3 regions of the Photobacterium sp. S4TG1 genome follow, and region 2 is predicted to be linked to each of the others. Evidence: predicted binding sites of a transcription regulator. Region 2 holds the regulator's gene; each other region holds the start of a gene.
The links. Region 2 encodes CRP, which controls carbon source genes, mostly activating them, when cyclic AMP is high. Its sites were predicted from a motif close to TGTGANNNNNNTCACA; they were not measured.

Region 1: mlc (sugar metabolism global transcriptional regulator Mlc) is a predicted target of CRP. The motif match lies at 4,353-4,368, and genes of this name have one in related genera.
Region 3: VXS03_RS13780 (NupC/NupG family nucleoside CNT transporter) is a predicted target of CRP. The motif match lies at 1,750-1,765, and genes of this name have one in related genera.

The regions. Positions count from the first base shown of each region.
Region 1 is NZ_JAYXUH010000001.1:182,186-187,871, reverse strand. Features, by position in the region: gene VXS03_RS00975 (GGDEF domain-containing protein) at 1-176, opposite strand, end outside; gene VXS03_RS00970 (GGDEF domain-containing protein) at 346-1,647, opposite strand; gene asnS (asparagine--tRNA ligase) at 1,845-3,245, opposite strand; gene queE (7-carboxy-7-deazaguanine synthase QueE) at 3,509-4,189, opposite strand; gene mlc (sugar metabolism global transcriptional regulator Mlc) at 4,463-5,677, shown strand; gene VXS03_RS00950 (LysR family transcriptional regulator) at 5,674-5,686, opposite strand, start outside.
Region 2 is NZ_JAYXUH010000008.1:143,656-149,341, forward strand. Features, by position in the region: gene astD (succinylglutamate-semialdehyde dehydrogenase) at 1-389, shown strand, start outside; gene VXS03_RS11670 (DUF1338 domain-containing protein) at 430-1,224, shown strand; gene VXS03_RS11675 (hypothetical protein) at 1,317-1,511, opposite strand; gene crp (cAMP-activated global transcriptional regulator CRP) at 1,695-2,327, opposite strand; gene VXS03_RS11685 (OsmC family protein) at 2,711-3,115, shown strand; gene VXS03_RS11690 (phosphoribulokinase) at 3,182-4,051, opposite strand; gene VXS03_RS11695 (YheU family protein) at 4,203-4,415, opposite strand; gene VXS03_RS11700 (hydrolase) at 4,494-5,486, opposite strand; gene VXS03_RS11705 (ABC transporter ATP-binding protein) at 5,550-5,686, opposite strand, start outside.
Region 3 is NZ_JAYXUH010000012.1:6,708-12,393, reverse strand. Features, by position in the region: gene VXS03_RS13785 (NAD(P)-dependent oxidoreductase) at 1-118, shown strand, start outside; gene VXS03_RS13780 (NupC/NupG family nucleoside CNT transporter) at 213-1,478, opposite strand; gene trxC (thioredoxin TrxC) at 1,940-2,374, opposite strand; gene VXS03_RS13770 (hypothetical protein) at 2,581-2,886, opposite strand; gene VXS03_RS13765 (GNAT family N-acetyltransferase) at 3,018-3,440, opposite strand; gene VXS03_RS13760 (GNAT family N-acetyltransferase) at 3,496-4,062, opposite strand; gene VXS03_RS13755 (DNA-3-methyladenine glycosylase family protein) at 4,199-4,804, shown strand; gene VXS03_RS13750 (TetR/AcrR family transcriptional regulator) at 4,926-5,468, shown strand; gene VXS03_RS13745 (GNAT family N-acetyltransferase) at 5,562-5,686, shown strand, end outside.

The DNA.
Region 1 (5,686 bases), on a different contig from region 2:
AAACGACGGGCGACCGAGTACACATTATTTAATGTAGTAATGTACTGAGTTTGTAATTTTTCGATATTGTATATATTATAAATAAAATATGAACTAGAACAAATTATGAAAAATAAAGTAAAGAGCTTTAAGTGGCTGAACGTTTTTTTTAAAAAACTATTTACAGTTATCGTCATTACTATCCATAGATATTAGAATATGACATTGCATTCTATATATTCCTTTTACAGATTAAAGTGAAACATATATATTGTAACCATAAATTATTTTTATCAATGCTATTAAATTCTCTGGAGGTATTTTTTTAGCTAGCTTATTGACCTATATCGCTAAAATTTTATCTATTCAGGCAATAGTGTATTGATTTCTTCCATTGTTTTTTGAGTAATAGAGCGCTTTATCCGCTGCTTTATAAGCATCGTTAAAGTGTATATTTGTATCTGATACGCCACCAATTGATACCGTGATATCAATATCCAATATTGAATCAGAGGCAACTGCTTGGCATATTTTTTTAGCTTTAAAATATAATTGTTGATGGTTCATCTCAGGAAACGAAATGATAAATTCTTCGCCACCCCATCGAATTGGAATATCTTTTTTACGGATACAACTATTAATACGTATTGCAATATGACGTATTACATCATCACCAACTTCATGGCCATAGGTATCATTGATTTTTTTGAAGTTATCAATATCTATAATTAATATATTAAAGTTTCGTTGTTTTAATAGTTTTTTCTCATAATAATCGCGACGATAAAAATTAGTCATATGATCACGTTGGATAGCATGTCTTTTTTTAATTAGGTAGGATTGAAAATAATTAGATAGAAAACTTAATATTAAAGCAGGGAAAAAAACCATTTTAAAAATAGAAAATAAATTAATACCAATATTAATAGGATTTAATTGTGAGCAAGGTAATAATTCTTTTATTTTATAAATGTTACCCTTTTTATTAGAATTTAGTACAGTTAAATAACTTGTATTATAACGTTGTAAGCATTTAGAAAGAATATTGTTTTTTATATCTATTGCGACTAAAGCATCAAGATGTTTATTATTATAAATAGGGTAGTAAAGGGTTCTTATTTTAATATTTGAACCTGTTTCAACATAACTTTCTGTTAGTTTGATATTACATCCGTAAAACGATTGATAAGTATTAGCGAGACCTTCCCGTTGAACAATACGGTGCATTACTGAATTTTCGCCATATTTATCAAATTGAGTTAAGTACTCTGGTCTAATTGGATCAAAATGAGCGTAATCTGCAGGATTTTCAAATACGGCAATAGTCCATATATTATTATTGGTAAGTCTATTTAATTGTGAGCGTAATTTTTCTATACCACTGGAGAGAGTCTTGACTTTAGTTGCAGTATTTACAATTAATGAAACATTATTTTTGATATAATGATTTTCAGGTTTATATACCTCTGGAGTATTATTGTAATAGGAACCAAAACGACGGGTATATGAATATACATCTTGAATTCGAGCAATATAACGGAGCTTAAATTTTTCAAGATGATAAATATTGTAAATAAGAAAGAAACTAGAGAATACGAAAAAAAGTAAGGCAAAAGTTTTCAATACGAGAACAGGACGCTTTTTAGTATCCTTATTATTTTTTTTCATGGGAGAGACTTCGTTACATGTATTCTTTATGTGAATGATCCCTGTAAATTTAATCTATTTGTGGAATGAATACAATCTTTATAAATTATAATTAAGAATTAAGCGTAAATGTCACATATTTGATCTTATGTTTGTATTGATTGTAAACAAAAAAACCATCCGAAGATGGTTTTTTTACGACTAATTACACGGAGTATTTAGAAGTTTGCAGAACGTGGTGTGCGAGGGAATGGAATAACATCACGGATGTTACTCATGCCCGTTACGTAAGAGACTAGACGTTCAAAACCTAGACCAAAGCCTGAGTGTGGTACTGAACCGTAACGACGTAAGTCGCGGTACCAGCCCATGCTTTCAGGATTTAGGCCCATTTCAATCATACGTGCATCAAGTTGTTCTAAACGCTCTTCACGTTGTGAACCACCGATAATCTCACCAATACCAGGTGCAAGTACATCCATTGCTGCAACAGTTTTGCCATCTTCGTTCATACGCATGTAGAACGCTTTGATGTCTTTTGGATAGTTCTTCACAATTACTGGTGCTTTGAAGTGTTGCTCAGCAAGGAAACGCTCGTGCTCAGAAGACATATCAATGCCCCACTCAACATCGTTCTCAAACTGACGACCAGAATCTTGAAGAATCTTGATTGCATCAGTGTAGTCTACTTGTGCAAAATCAGATGTTACAAATTGCTCTAGACGAGTGATAACGTCTTTATCAATGCGAGAAGCAAAGAATTCAAGATCGTCACGGCGCTCTTCAAGTACAGCTTTAAATACATATTTCAGCATATCTTCAGCTAGTTTTGCTACATCGTTTAGATCAGCAAAAGCAACTTCAGGCTCAACCATCCAGAATTCAGCTAGGTGACGACTGGTGTTTGAGTTTTCAGCACGGAAAGTTGGACCAAATGTGTATACTTTACTTAGGGCACAAGCATAAGTTTCAGCATTTAATTGACCAGATACTGTTAGGAATGTTTCTTTGCCAAAGAAATCTTTGTCAAAATCCACTTCGCCTTTGTCTGTCATTGGCAAGTTTGCCATATCTAGCGTAGACACACGGAACATCTCACCAGCACCTTCACAATCAGACGCTGTGATAAGTGGTGCTGACATCCAGATGAAGCCTTGCTCGTGGTAGAAACGGTGAATCGCTTGAGATAGACAGTTACGGACACGTGCAACCGCGCCAATTACGTTAGTACGTGGGCGTAGGTGTGCAACTTCACGTAAATACTCAATAGAGTGACGTGTTTTAGCCATTGGGTATGTTTCTGCATCTTCTACCCAGCCAACAACTTTAACGGCTGTTGCTGCTAATTCGAAATCTTGACCTTTAGCAGGAGAGGCAACAATTGTACCTGTGACTTCAACAGAGCAACCAGTTGTTAATTTAAGAACTTCTTCCTGGTAATTATTTAACTCATTAGAGACCACGGCCTGAATCGGGTCGAAACAAGAGCCGTCATAAATGGCAAGGAAAGAAATTCCAGCTTTGGAATCACGACGTGAGCGAACCCAACCGCGAACAGTGACTTCACTGTCTACAGCAAGTTTACCGCTTAATACGTCTGTTACAGGCGCGTAAGTCATGTTTAAGTTATTCTCCGTTTAGGCACTTCACTTTGGAATTAAAGTATTACGTGCTTAAAGATATCGTTGTATAAGTAATATTACCTTTCTTACGTCAAGCATCAAGCATTGATCTCATTAGATTGATAAATTGATGAAGGAAAGTGGGAATTTATACAGAAGGTTGGTCAAGAAATGATCGTTTTGGCAATGATAAGCAAAACCTCTCTTATCATTGCATTGTTATTTGTTGATATTATGGCATGGGATGAAAATGCTGAGGGTTAAGCAATCGCTAAATATTTATGGGTTTGAATTGATAAACGCCAATTACGCGCGATGCATGTTGAAATGCATAGTTCTGTTGCTCGTGGTTTTTGACTGATAGGTTGCAGTGCTATTGTAACATCAGTACGCAGTGTTACTGGGGCTAGCAAAGCGTCTAATTGTTCAATGTCTTTGTGAGTGCCAACGGGATGTTTGATTTCATTTGCACGTGCTAGCGCTGACGATAATACAGGTAGTTTTGCTTTCATATTGATTTTAGGAGACACCGTTACCCACGTTTGATCACTGGTTAAAATCTCTGAAGTACCACTGGTTTCAATTTGGCAATTAAAGCCGGATTTTTCTAGCGCTGTTGTCAGTGGACGTAGATCATAAATACACGGTTCGCCACCGGTGATCACCACATGTTTGGCGGTGTAGCCTTGCTCAACTAATAGATCAACGATGCCATTTGCGTCAAGTTTGGTCCAAAGTGGAGAGTCTTCGGTTTTAATCATAATACGTTCAACATTGACTAAATCTTCAGCTTCAGCAGTCCATGTTTGTTTAGTGTCACACCATGAGCAACCTACAGGGCAAACTTGTAAACGAACAAAAATAGCAGGAACACCAGTGAATACACCTTCACCTTGAATAGTTTCGAAGACTTCATTAATTTTGTACACGCGTAACCTCATACTTCTCTATCGTTACTTTTGGATATCGTAATCTAGCTGCCACCTGTGAATGACGTTTAGCAAAAGCACGGAGGAGATTAAATTTACTAATTGAATTTATACTCGGCGAAATGCCGATTTATCATTATGTCAGAAGCGAAAGCGGAAGTCTTTATGGATTCCTCGTGACGGCTGTCACGTCCTGAGTACAAGAGACTTCACAATTACTTCGCAAAGTAAAAAAATTGAAAATAGAATGATATTTATCGCTGTTTTTCCTCTAGGAGTATCGACATGTATGTCGCTCAGCCAGGTCATATTGATCATATAAAAAGAAATAATGCCGGGAGCGTATATAAACTTATTGATCTGTACGGACCTATTTCGCGGATTGAATTATCTAAACGTAGCCAATTAGCACCAGCAAGTATTACCAAGATCACTCGAGAATTAATTGAAGCACATTTAATAAAAGAAACACAATATCAAGAATCTACAAGTCGTGGACGGCCAGCGATAGGACTTGTTCCTGCAAATGAAGGTTGGCAATTTTTGTCGATTAGATTGGGGCGAGGTTATTTGACGATTGCCTTACACTCATTGAGTGGTGATATTTTAGTGGAAGAGCGCCAAAATATTAATCAAGTTGAGCAAGATGATGTGGTTACAAAGTTGTTACTCGAAATTAATACATTTTTTGCCAATCATGTAAGTGCACTTGATCGTATTTCAGCCATTGCAATTTCGCTTCCTGGATTAGTGAATGCAGCTGATGGTATTGTTTTACAAATGCCGCATTATACTATTAAGGATCTACCATTAAGCGATATTATTCATCAAGCAACAGGATTACCTGTATTTGTTGGTAATGATACTCGTTCATGGGCATTAGCCGAAAAGCTATTTGGGAATTCGCGTGGCATTTCAAATTCGATTTTAGTGTCTGTGCACAATGGAGTCGGGGCTGGCATTATTTTAGATGATACGGTGCTGCAAGGTCGTACTGGTAATATAGGTGAGTTGGGACATATTCAAGTTAAACCTTATGGCAAACGTTGTTTTTGCGGTAATCATGGTTGCTTAGAGACGGTAGCAAGTTTGAGTGCCGTTTTAGAGCAAACTCTTACCCGTTTACAAGAAGGGCATTCATCAATACTCACAGCTTCAACTTTGACCATTGAGGCGCTTTGTGATGCCGCGGTAGCTGGTGATTCCCTTGCTCGTCAAATTATTATTGATCTTGGGCATCATCTTGGCCAGGCAATAGCGATTATGGTGAATTTATTTAATCCTCAACGTATTTTAATTGGTGGAGAATTAAATCGCGCAAAATCTGTGTTATATCCTGCAATTATGGAGTGTGTTATTTCTCAAACATTGCCTATTTATAATCGCGATCTAGAACTTCAAGAAAGCCGCTTTTATACTCAAGCTACGATGCCTGGTGCGGCATTAGTAAAGCAAGCTCTTTATGACGGACATTTATTGATGAAATTAATTGATGGCTAAAATTGCTCT
Region 2 (5,686 bases):
CACCGGCGATTATCGATGTTAGTGCGATCAGTGAGCTTGCAGATGAAGAATATTTTGGGCCGTTATTGCAGGTCTGTCGTTATACTGATTTTACTCAAGCGGTGGTAAGTGCTAATCAAACGCGCTATGGCTTAGCTGCAGGATTAATTTCAACCGATGAGCAGCAATGGCAGTATTTTATTGATCATATTCGTGCAGGGATTGTAAATCGAAATCGACCATTAACGGGGGCGAGTGGCGATGCGCCTTTTGGTGGCCCAGGTGCTTCAGGTAACTTGCGTCCAAGTGCTTATTATGCAGCGGATTATTGTGCCTATCCAATGGCATCAGTTGAAGGGGAACAATTACAATTACCGTCCCAATTAGCGCCAGGAGTGAGCTTGAACTAAGGTTTAGTAAGTAATAATGCTTTCAATAAGCAGGCTGATTATGGAATCTATAACACAACTTTTTGATGGTTTATGGCACGATTATAGTCAACGATTATGCCCCTCCGCGGTACAGATACAGCAGTTGTTAACTGAGGACACGACGTTACTCAATGATCATATTGCATTGCGCAGTTTTGGAATACCTAAGTGTGGATTAGCAGTGCTTGCTGCGCCATTTATTGCTTTAGGATACCAACCGCAGGCAAAATATCATTTTAGTGCTAAAAAACTGTATGCCGAATCATTTATCCATGCCAATCCTTTATTACCAAAGGTCTTTATTAGCGAATTACAACTAGCTGGGTGCTCCGCTGAATTGCAGCGTGCAATACGGGCATTGCTTGATCAGGTGGGTGATGATTATTTTCATCAGTCTGATTTTGTTTATAGAGGGCGTCCGTGGCAACTTGATTTTGCAACCTACCAGTTCTTAGCCGCAGAAAGTGAATATGCGGCATGGGTTGCGGCCCATGGTTTTGGTGCGAATCATTTTACGGTCAATATTAATCAGTTAGAGCAGTTTGCTAACCTTGAAGAGGTCAATCATTTATTGCGTCATAATCAATTTGTCATTAATCAAGCAGGTGGTGAGATAAAAGGCAATGCCGAGGTTATGTTAGAGCAATCAGCAACTATGGCTGACAAGGTTGGAGTCAGCTTTCGTGATGGCATTCATAATATCCCAGGTGGTTTTTATGAATTTGCTAAACGCTATCCTCAAGCGAATGGCGAATTATATGAAGGGTTTGTTGTTGATTCTGCAAATAAAATATTTGAAAGTACGGATCGCTAGTATATTTCGATGTGCCGTTGTATTTGCCGTAAAGACCGTCGATAGGCAAATTAACATAATACAGTGCTTAGCATATAAGCACTGTCATAAGGCTAGTTATCTAATGGTGAAGCCCAAACACCTGATTCATCTGCAGGGCAGCGACGTAACCCTGTTTGTTGTTCGAGATAACAGCGGCTATCACTAAACCCTGTCATTTCAATCGTCGTGGGTTGAGTGGTTAATACGCCAGGTACCGTGGTGAAACTATTCGCAGAAAAGCGTTCAATATCCATATTGGCCATCATTGATTTAATATCCGTTTGTGAGCAAAATGTAACACAAATGGGTGTTATTACAAATTAAATTTTAACAGTAATACTGACGCTGCCAATGATTGTTTTATGGAGGTAATTTTGGAAATGCAGAGAAAAAAAAAACCGCAGGTATAAGCTGCGGTTTCATCGGTGATCACGGTATCGCTATAATAATTAGCGTGTGCCGTAAACCACAATAGTTTTACCATGAGCAGAAATAAGATTTTGCTCTTCTAGCATTTTAAGAATACGGCCGACTGTTTCACGAGAACAACCTACGATCTGACCAATTTCTTGACGAGTGATCTTAATTTGCATGCCATCAGGGTGTGTCATTGCATCCGGTTGTTTTGCAAGATTCAATAATGTCTGTGCAATACGACCTGTAACATCAAGGAATGCAAGATCACCAACTTTTTGACTTGTCACTTGTAGACGACATGCCATTTGAGCAGATAAACGCATTAGAATATCTGGGTTAACTTGAATTAATTGACGGAATTTTTTAAATGAAATTTCTGCAACTTCACAAGGGCTTTTTGCGCGAACCCAAGCTGTACGTTCTTGGTCTTCTTCGAACAAGCCGAGTTCACCAATAAAGTCGCCCTGGTTTAGGTAAGAAAGAATCATTTCCTTACCTTCTTCATCCTTGATTAATACAGCAACAGAACCCTTCACGATGTAGTACAAAGTTTCTGCTTTTTCACCTGCGTGAATTAACGTGCTCTTTGATGGATATTTGTGAATGTGACAATGGGAAAGAAACCACTCTAAAGTTGGATCTGTTTGCGGTTTACCTGGAACCATATTACTAACTTCCTCTGCATATGTTGCCCAACAATATGTTCTGTAAAGATAACTCGACAAAACTGTGTGTTGGCAGGGTTTATTCACTCAGCTGATGGGCTGCGAGCTAACTTAAACTGGTTTAGAGTGTATCCTTTTTTTGGGGCTTTTTCTTGATATTGATCTCGATGACCCGCTCATTTATGAGAGATAAGTGTGCACATGATCACATCGTTGTGACTTAGTTACCAAAAGCGCTGTTTCAAAGTGGTTTTACTCTCTAATTCTAGCAATAGAAATATGCAACACAATTAGCATTAGGCGAAATAAATAACGTTTACATCGATGGAATTATCAACAAAAATAAGCTCAACTTTTAAATAATATAGCTAAAGGATATAAAAATGCAGTCACGTGTGAAATGGGTAGAAAACATGACTTTTGTTGGCCAATCAGCTTCAGGTCACAGTGTTGTTTTAGATGGTAACGGTGGTGAAAAAGCCCCAAGCCCAATGGAGTTGGTACTGATGGCTACGGGAGGTTGTAGTTCTGTGGATGTCGTTAGTGGTTTACAGGATTTACAGCAGCAGATCACGGCTTGTGAAGTAAATCTTTCTGCTGAGCGTCGTGAGCAAGCACCACGAATTTTCACTCATGCAAACTTACACTTTATTGTTACTGGTCATGATTTAAGTAGTGAGTTAGTGAGCAAAGTGGTGGCTGACTCGCTTGAAAAATACTGTTCAGTTTGTTTAATGCTGGGGCAGGGTGTTGAAATGAGTCACAGCTATGAAATTGTTGTGGCATAGTTCGCCCACGATGACGGTTGCTGATATTAGTAACCGTTTATTAATATCGCTGGTTGTAGTGTTTACTCATGCTATTTTCCCATTTTCAATAAGTTGTTCAAGCAACGGTCGCATAATCAGCTCCATCGCAAAACTCATTTTTCCCCCAGGAACGACAAGAGTGTTGTGACGTGACATAAAGGAACCTTGAATCATCGCTAGGAGATGTGGAAAGTCAACATTCTTTAAGCCTCGAAAACGGATCACAACAAAGCTTTCATCTAAACTTGGAATACCTTTGGCACTAACGGGATTGGATGTATCAACGGTTGGAACACGCTGAAAATTAATATGGGTGCGAGAAAATTGGGGAGTGATGTAATTAAGATAGTCATCCATTGAGCGCACAATTGATTCCATCACAGCTTCTCTTGAATGACCGCGATCTCGAGTATCTCGAATAATCTTTTGAATCCACTCTAGGTTAACAATAGGCACCATACCAATCAGTAAATCAACATGCTGAGCAACATTAGTTTCGCCATCAACCACACCGCCATGTAATCCTTCATAAAATAGCACATCAGTATTTTCAGCGAGCTGTTGCCAAGGGGTGAAAGTACCAGGCATTTGATTGTAAGGTACTGCTTCATCAAAAGTATGTAAGTAGCGGCGAAACTTACCACTGCCGTCATGAGCATATTGCTCGAAAAAGTAGGCTAATTGTTCAAAATCATTGGCTTCAGCGCCGAAATAGCTGATATGACGACCTTGCTCTTTAGCTTTACGAATTTCACAATCCATTTCAGGGCGAGTGAAGCGATGAAAACTATCACCTTCTAGCCATGCAGCGTTGATGTCCATCATATTAAACATCTTGCGAAAGGCTTCAGAGGTAGTGGTCGTCCCCGCACCTGATGAACCCGTGACTGCAATAATAGGATGTTTTACCGACATAACTCACCTTGTTGTTGTGATTAACACAGGTTTAATAACAAATAATGGATAACCATAAATGTTACTACAGGTTTGCTAAAATGTCGGTATTAAGTGATAAAAATGCAACTGAAGGCAAGTTTTAATGGTCATCGCTACAATAACGTGCTGATCACATTTGATTGCGAAGCTTAATATCCACTGATTCATGTAATTCAGAGAATACAATCACCGCATCTCCTGATTGTAGTTGGCATCGAACATAAGCCACTTTATCGCTGAGGCTGATCTCTACTTCGCCATAATCAGTACCTTCTCGTAAAATAAACTGCTCAATAAGGTTGGTTAATGTTTCTGGTGCGATGTCTTGCCAAGGAATAATCATTACAACTTCTTAAATGACTAATGAAATAATAACTGCAGTATATTCTTAAAATTCACGATAAAGAAAGTCAGCCATTAATTATTTAAGTGGCTGTGATTGATGCGAGTTGAGTTGGTGTTGAAACCATTCTGGCACTGTGTGCTCTAACCAAAATTGGGGTTTGAGTAAGCTGCCACAAATAAAACCAACATGACCACCTGTAGTGGATAAATCATAACGAATATTGAAGGGTAAAGGCTGTGATGGAATAACATCGTTATTCATAAATGGATCGTCTTTGGCGTGAATAATACGTAAAGGACTGCGAATGTTCGTTAATTGTTTTAAGCCACTGCAACGTTGATAGTAGTCATTCGCATTTTTGAAACCATGTAATGGTGCTGTTATCGCTTGGTCAAATTGCCACACACTACGAATTGATGCCAGTTGTTGGTGATTAATGGGCATTGTGTGAGGTTGACGGTCAATTTTTTTAGCGACGGTACGTTTGAGAGAGGTGAGTAAGTAGCGTTGATAAACTTGTGAGAATCCTTGTTGAATACGATCAGAACATGAAGCAAGGTTCAATGGTGGTGATATTGCTTGAGCTGCAATTAGTTCGCTATTATCAGGGTAGGTCGCTAAGTAATTAATCAATACATTACCCCCAAGAGAGACGCCAACAGCCATAAATGGGCGCTGTGGAAATTGTTGACGTAGCCAGTGAATGAAAAAGTGTACATCTTTAATATCACCAGAATGGTAACTTTGTGGATGACGATTCAATTCACCGCTGCACCCTCTAAAATGCATCATGACCCCAAGCCAACCTTGCTGCTTGGCTGCCATTAATAAGCCATTAGCATAAGGGCTGTTAAAGCTGCCTTCTAAACCATGTAATAAAATCATTAATGGTTGGTGGTGATTCGCGAGATTGGGCTGCTCTGTCCAAGCGAGATCGATAAAATCACCATCAGGTATTTCAAGCCGTTGAGTCGTCGGGGTGAAAAGAGGCTGGCGACGAATAAAGCGAGGTAATAAGGTTTGTAGGTGGGGATTACTTAATCCACTTGCGGCAGTGAATGGCTGCATATGATGTCCTTGATTCAAATAAAAACGCCGTAGTAATAAAACTATCACTACGGCGTTCAATGATCACTCAGCGTTAAGTTGGCTTTCCATTTCTTCTAATTGTTCTTGTAGCTCCATCCATGCTACTTCAATGTCTTCAAGATCCGACTTAGCATCGCCTTGAAGCTTTAACTGTTCATTCATTTGCGCTTTATTTTCAG
Region 3 (5,686 bases), on a different contig from region 2:
AAAACTTAACGTGGAATTGCCCTTAGCAAAACAAGTTGATAGTGAATATGAAAAGCTACAACAACGTGGATTTAATCGCGCTGATACCTCAGTCTTAATTAAGCAATTTGATAAGTAACACCATCAATACATATAACAAAGCCGTAGCAACAACCATTGCTACGGCTTTGTTCTTACGCTATTTCTAGCTTGATTAATGTGTTACATCTCGATTATAACGTGACGAAAATACCCGCTAGCGTAGCACTCATTAAGTTTGCTAACGTTGCCGCCATTACTGCTTTAAAGCCCAATTTAGCAACATCACTACGACGCTCTGGTGCCATAACACCAATTGAACCGATCTGAATCGCAATAGAACCAATATTAGCAAAGCCACATAATGCAAAAGTAATAATAACTTGAGTATGCTGTGATAATGTTTCTTTTACTGATGCAAAATCCATAAAAGCAACAAATTCATTAAGAATCAGTTTTTCACCAATGAAGGTACCCGCAGCCATCATTTCATGAGTTGGCACGCCAATAACAAACGCTAGTGGTGAAAAGATATAACCAAGAATCAACTGCATGCTCAATGGGGTTGTTGCAAACCATTGTGACGCTGTATCCATGCCAATTGCAGACGTTAAACTCGCTAGACCATAACCCACTTGCTCAAGGCCAGCATTCGCCATTGCAATAACACTCACAAATGCAATTAACATCGTACCAATTGCAACCGAGACTTTCATACCGTTCATTGCGCCCGCAGCCAATGCATCAATGGCATTACTGTGCTCACTGGTTGCCATTTCGATTTCAACTTGTTCTTCTGGCACTTGTTGTTCTGGCACTAAAATCTTAGCCATTAACAAACCACCAGGCGCAGCCATAAAGCTAGCTGCAATCAAAAATTTAAGATCAACACCTAAGCCTGCATAACCACCTAAAACTGAGCCCGCAACAGATGCCATGCCACATGTCATTACAACGAAAAGTTCAGAGCGGGTCATTTTCGCTAAGAATGGACGCACCAATAATGGAGATTCACCCTGCGATAAGAAGATATTACCCGTTGCTACTAATGATTCCGCACGGCTAGTTCCCAATAGTTTTTGAATACCACCACCCAACACTTTAATTACCCATTGCATAATACCGAAGTAGTACAACAGTGAAATTAAGGCACTAATGAAGATCACCAATGGCAACACACGGATCGCAAACACAAAACCGCTTTTTTCAATATTAGACAAATCACCGAAAACGAACTGAATACCAACATCAGCAAAGCTCAATAGGCCAGCAATACCATGGCTCATTGCACCAAGCATTTTTTGACCAAGAGGCACATACAATACCAATGCAGCAAAACCCGCTTGTAGTACTAAAGCACCCAGCACTGTGCGCCAGTTGATAGCTTTGCGGTTATCTGAAAGTAAAATTGCGAATAAAACCAGTACGACAATACCGGCCAAACTAATTAACAACTGCATTATTTCGTCCTATTGTGTTGCGAATAATGTAGGTATTGATTGTATTGTGGCATCGGAAAAACATTTGCTGAAGGATCAACAAAAGATGGATATTACGCCAATATGCGTAAATAACTAAAGGGGTGTTCGTCCAATGGTACAACATACAAGTCACCTAAATTAACAAGCTATAGTTAACGCCGGTCCAACTCCGTGGGTCGTTCACATATCCTAGTGACAGCTTGTAATAAGGTGGCTGAACGTAATTGTTCTGGCCGAGGCGAGAGTATATAGAGATCTTGGTCACATTAAAAATTTAGTATAGTGTTTTTTTACATTTATACATAATTCGCATAAATAATAGCCTGTATACTCCTTTTAGCGACTATTTCATCGAAAAAAAACCACAAAAAAGCCCAGTTACTTTATATAACTAGGCTTTAATAATTCAATATACCACTAACAAATACCGCCATTGGCAATTATTTAGTTAATGCTGTATCTAACCATTGATCAAAGGCAGTTTTAGGCATTGCACCATTGAGCATGTCTACCATTTTACCACCTTTAAAGACCATAATGGTTGGAATGCTACGAATACGGTATTGGCCAGCCAATGCTTGTTGCGCTTCTGTATCGATTTTAACGAAACGAGCTGCACCATTACGCTCGGTTGCTACATCAGCAAATACTGGAGCAAAACCTACGCATGGACTACACCAAGGGGCCCAAAAATCGACAACAACAGGTTTATCACCATTAATTAGGTTTGCAAAGTTATCAGCAGTACCTTCAATTGGCATGCCATCAAGTAATTTTTCTTTACAAGTTCCACACGTCGCTTCATCGTTTATACGATCAAGGGGTAAACGGTTTAAGGCTTTACAATGTGGGCAGCGAGTTGTCATGGTTGTCATAATGAATTTCCGAATCTAATTCTAAACTATTGTTATTTAATCTATCTCTATCATTCTCAAAACAAAAGCTGTTTTTACTGATTAAGCTGATAGGGAAAACCTATGTGTTGAGAGCGACGTTATATCAACAACCACCAGTAATAAACCTAAAAAATAAAACGGATTAAAAAGTTAGCGTTTTAATCCGTTTAAGCAATTTCACAGCCTTATTCAGTTAATGGCTGCTCTGCTGCAACATTGCTTACTTTGCTGCAAGTCCAACCTAGCGTACCGAGTTTGGTGGCAAATGCTTGAGCTTTACTTTCACAATAACCGACCTCATGGTTTGCACTCCATAACACTTGGCTGCCGCTCGATTTTATATATTGCACATCACAAGGTACTTTGTTACCCGGTTGACTATAAACGACTTCAACAGTGCGCTCTGCTGTGCCATTTTTACAAACATAAGCCTCTTGTGCTGATGCTTGAAAAGATAAAATAGACAACATCAACAATAACATTACTTTCATAACAACCTCAGGATAAGAACTTTCGCATTAAGTTTAGTCGGCTTGAGGATTAACACCTCAATCCCTCACATTTTATAATACTAACATTTGTATGATGTACAGCCGATTAACAACTATTATACCGTCGGCTATTACGTAATATTCTGAATCATATTAAAAAAACGGTCATCTTCACTCGCAATAGTAAAACCACATCGAGTATATAAGTGATAAGCCGGACTGATTTTAAACACTCTTAACCTCAACTGTTTTACGCCATATTCACGTGCTAATCGAACAGACTCCGTAATAGCTTGAGCACCCATACCTTGATTTTGATATTGATCGCTAATTTGAAGATCGCGTAAATAACATTCGTCATCACCAACAGCTAATCGAATAGCACCTACCACTTCGCCATCACACACTATATCCCAATTTTCTAAGCCAGCTATTTGCTCTATTATTGTTGGTTGCTCCCAATTAACAGCATAATGCTCATAATAGGTACGCATATTGTTGTATGTGATCTGCGCTGACGCTGATAAATCACGGGTTGATTGGTATAAAATCATGGGCTCTTTCCTTTGTTATCACGACGCTCATTACCACAACACAGTGTAAGTTTCATTAATCGGGCTGATTAACAATCGCTAGCCACTGTTGCTGAGTGATTGTATATAAGCAGTGTCGCTCTAACCGATGTCCTTGATCCAATTTAGGATGATTAAAATCCTGCTGTGTATTTTTCATTCCGATTTTAGTCATAACCCGTTGCGAAGGCTGATTCTGCAAGGCAGTGAAAGCAAAAACTGATGAAGCTTTAAGAACCTCAAAAGCAAACTGTAGTGCTTTTGTTGCCGCTTCAGGCGCATAGCCTGATCCCCAATATTCAGCTGATAATCGCCAACCTATTTCGATAAAGGGAGCATTAGGAATACCACTGGTTTCATCTTGACTATGTAGCCCCACAAACCCAATAAACTTCCCGGTTGATTTTAGTTCCACCGCCCAAAATCCCCATCCGCGTTGTGCTATAAGTTCTTCTATTCTAGAAGCTTGCGCATCGCTTTCATTATTGGACAATATTGCAGGAAAATAGCGCATTACTTGAGGATCTGCGTTCAACTTAGCATAAGCACGATAGTCACTCGGCTTCCATTGCCGAAGAATAAGGTGTTGCGTTTCCATATGCATGTTTACTCCTTGTTATATGCTTTATCCTTAACCACATAGAGATATATCAACGATGAGTTGTATCAACAACATCTAATCATCATAATTTCGACGATAACCTTTGAATATTTATATTTTTAGATTGAGATTAGCAATTATGGATAAGAAATTAATACACCAAGGAATAGAAGCATTAAGCCTTATCGATCAAGACATAGCACAAGCAGTTAACCAATATGGCTTGCCTGATGGTCGCACTTACCCTAAAGGGTTTGAAGCTTTCCTTTTTACCATCATTAGCCAACAACTATCAACTAAAGTGGCAATAACAATTACTGATAGAGTTTTAGCGTTAATGCCAGCTTGTACTCCAGAACAATTTATTCAAATTTCAACGCAAGCATTAAGAGATGCTGGATTATCACACCGAAAAATTGAATATACACAAGGTATTGCAGCTGCAGCACTCGAGGGCAATTTTGATATCGATGGATTGCAACACCTTGATAATGAACGCGCAATCAAAACAATCATTAACATGCGAGGCCTTGGTCGCTGGAGCGCTGAGATCTACTTGATGTTTGCTTTAGAGCGGCAAGATATTTTGCCTGCCGATGACTTAGGTATCCTTTTAGGTTTGCAAAAACTAAAAGGATTAGCATCAAAACCAACCCCAAAAGAAGCACGTGACATTGTAACGCATTGGGCTCCATGGCGAAGTGCTGGCTCACTATTATTATGGCATTATTATCATCAGAATTAACGACTGATAAACACCTAGGGAATATCCACCAGTTCCCCCTAGCCTAAAAAACACTTGACCAGTGGTCGATATATACCCTAACATTTACTGACCAACTGGTCAGTCGTCATTAAAAGTGAATATGATAGATAAGAGACAGCAGATTATTGAAGTAGCAACACAACTATTTGCGGAACACGGGTTTGAAAAGACGCCAGTTTCCACTATTTGTGAAAAAGCAAAGATATCAAAAGGCTTGGTATTTCATCACTTTAAAAATAAAAATGAGCTGTTAAGAGAAGTTTTTATTCACATCACTCAGATTATCGAAGAAGCAGATAAAGAGGATGAAGGCGTTGTTGAAAATGAACTAGCCTTAGAAACCATGATCCATTCTATCTTTGATGCAATGACTGTTCCTGAACATCATAAGATTTATCAATTCAATTTTAGCGTAATGGTTCACCCAACAACCAGAGCTATTGTTGTCGACCTGATTAATGAACGATATAAAGGTTTACAAGCATCAACGGAAAAAGTATTCCGCTCTTTGGGTCATTCTAATCCAGTTATCGTAACAAAAATGTTCATCGCCGAGATCGATGGCATTGCTATGAATTACTTACTTAATGATGATTTTCCAATCAAAGAAATCAGGCAAGAATTCATCAAAAAGTATTGTTAAAGAAACTAAAAATCATGTACACCTAAGTACGTGATTTTTTTGACCACACAAACAAACCGTCCAGTCGGTCAGTGATTAAAAAAGGAAAAATCAATGAATACACCCTATCAAATTCAATATGAAGCGTTCGTTAAAGCTGGCGGGCTATATGATGAGAGACACGCTAAACTCTACGCAGAGTTCGCAGATAATCTTATTGAAGACGGCAGCTTTTCAAT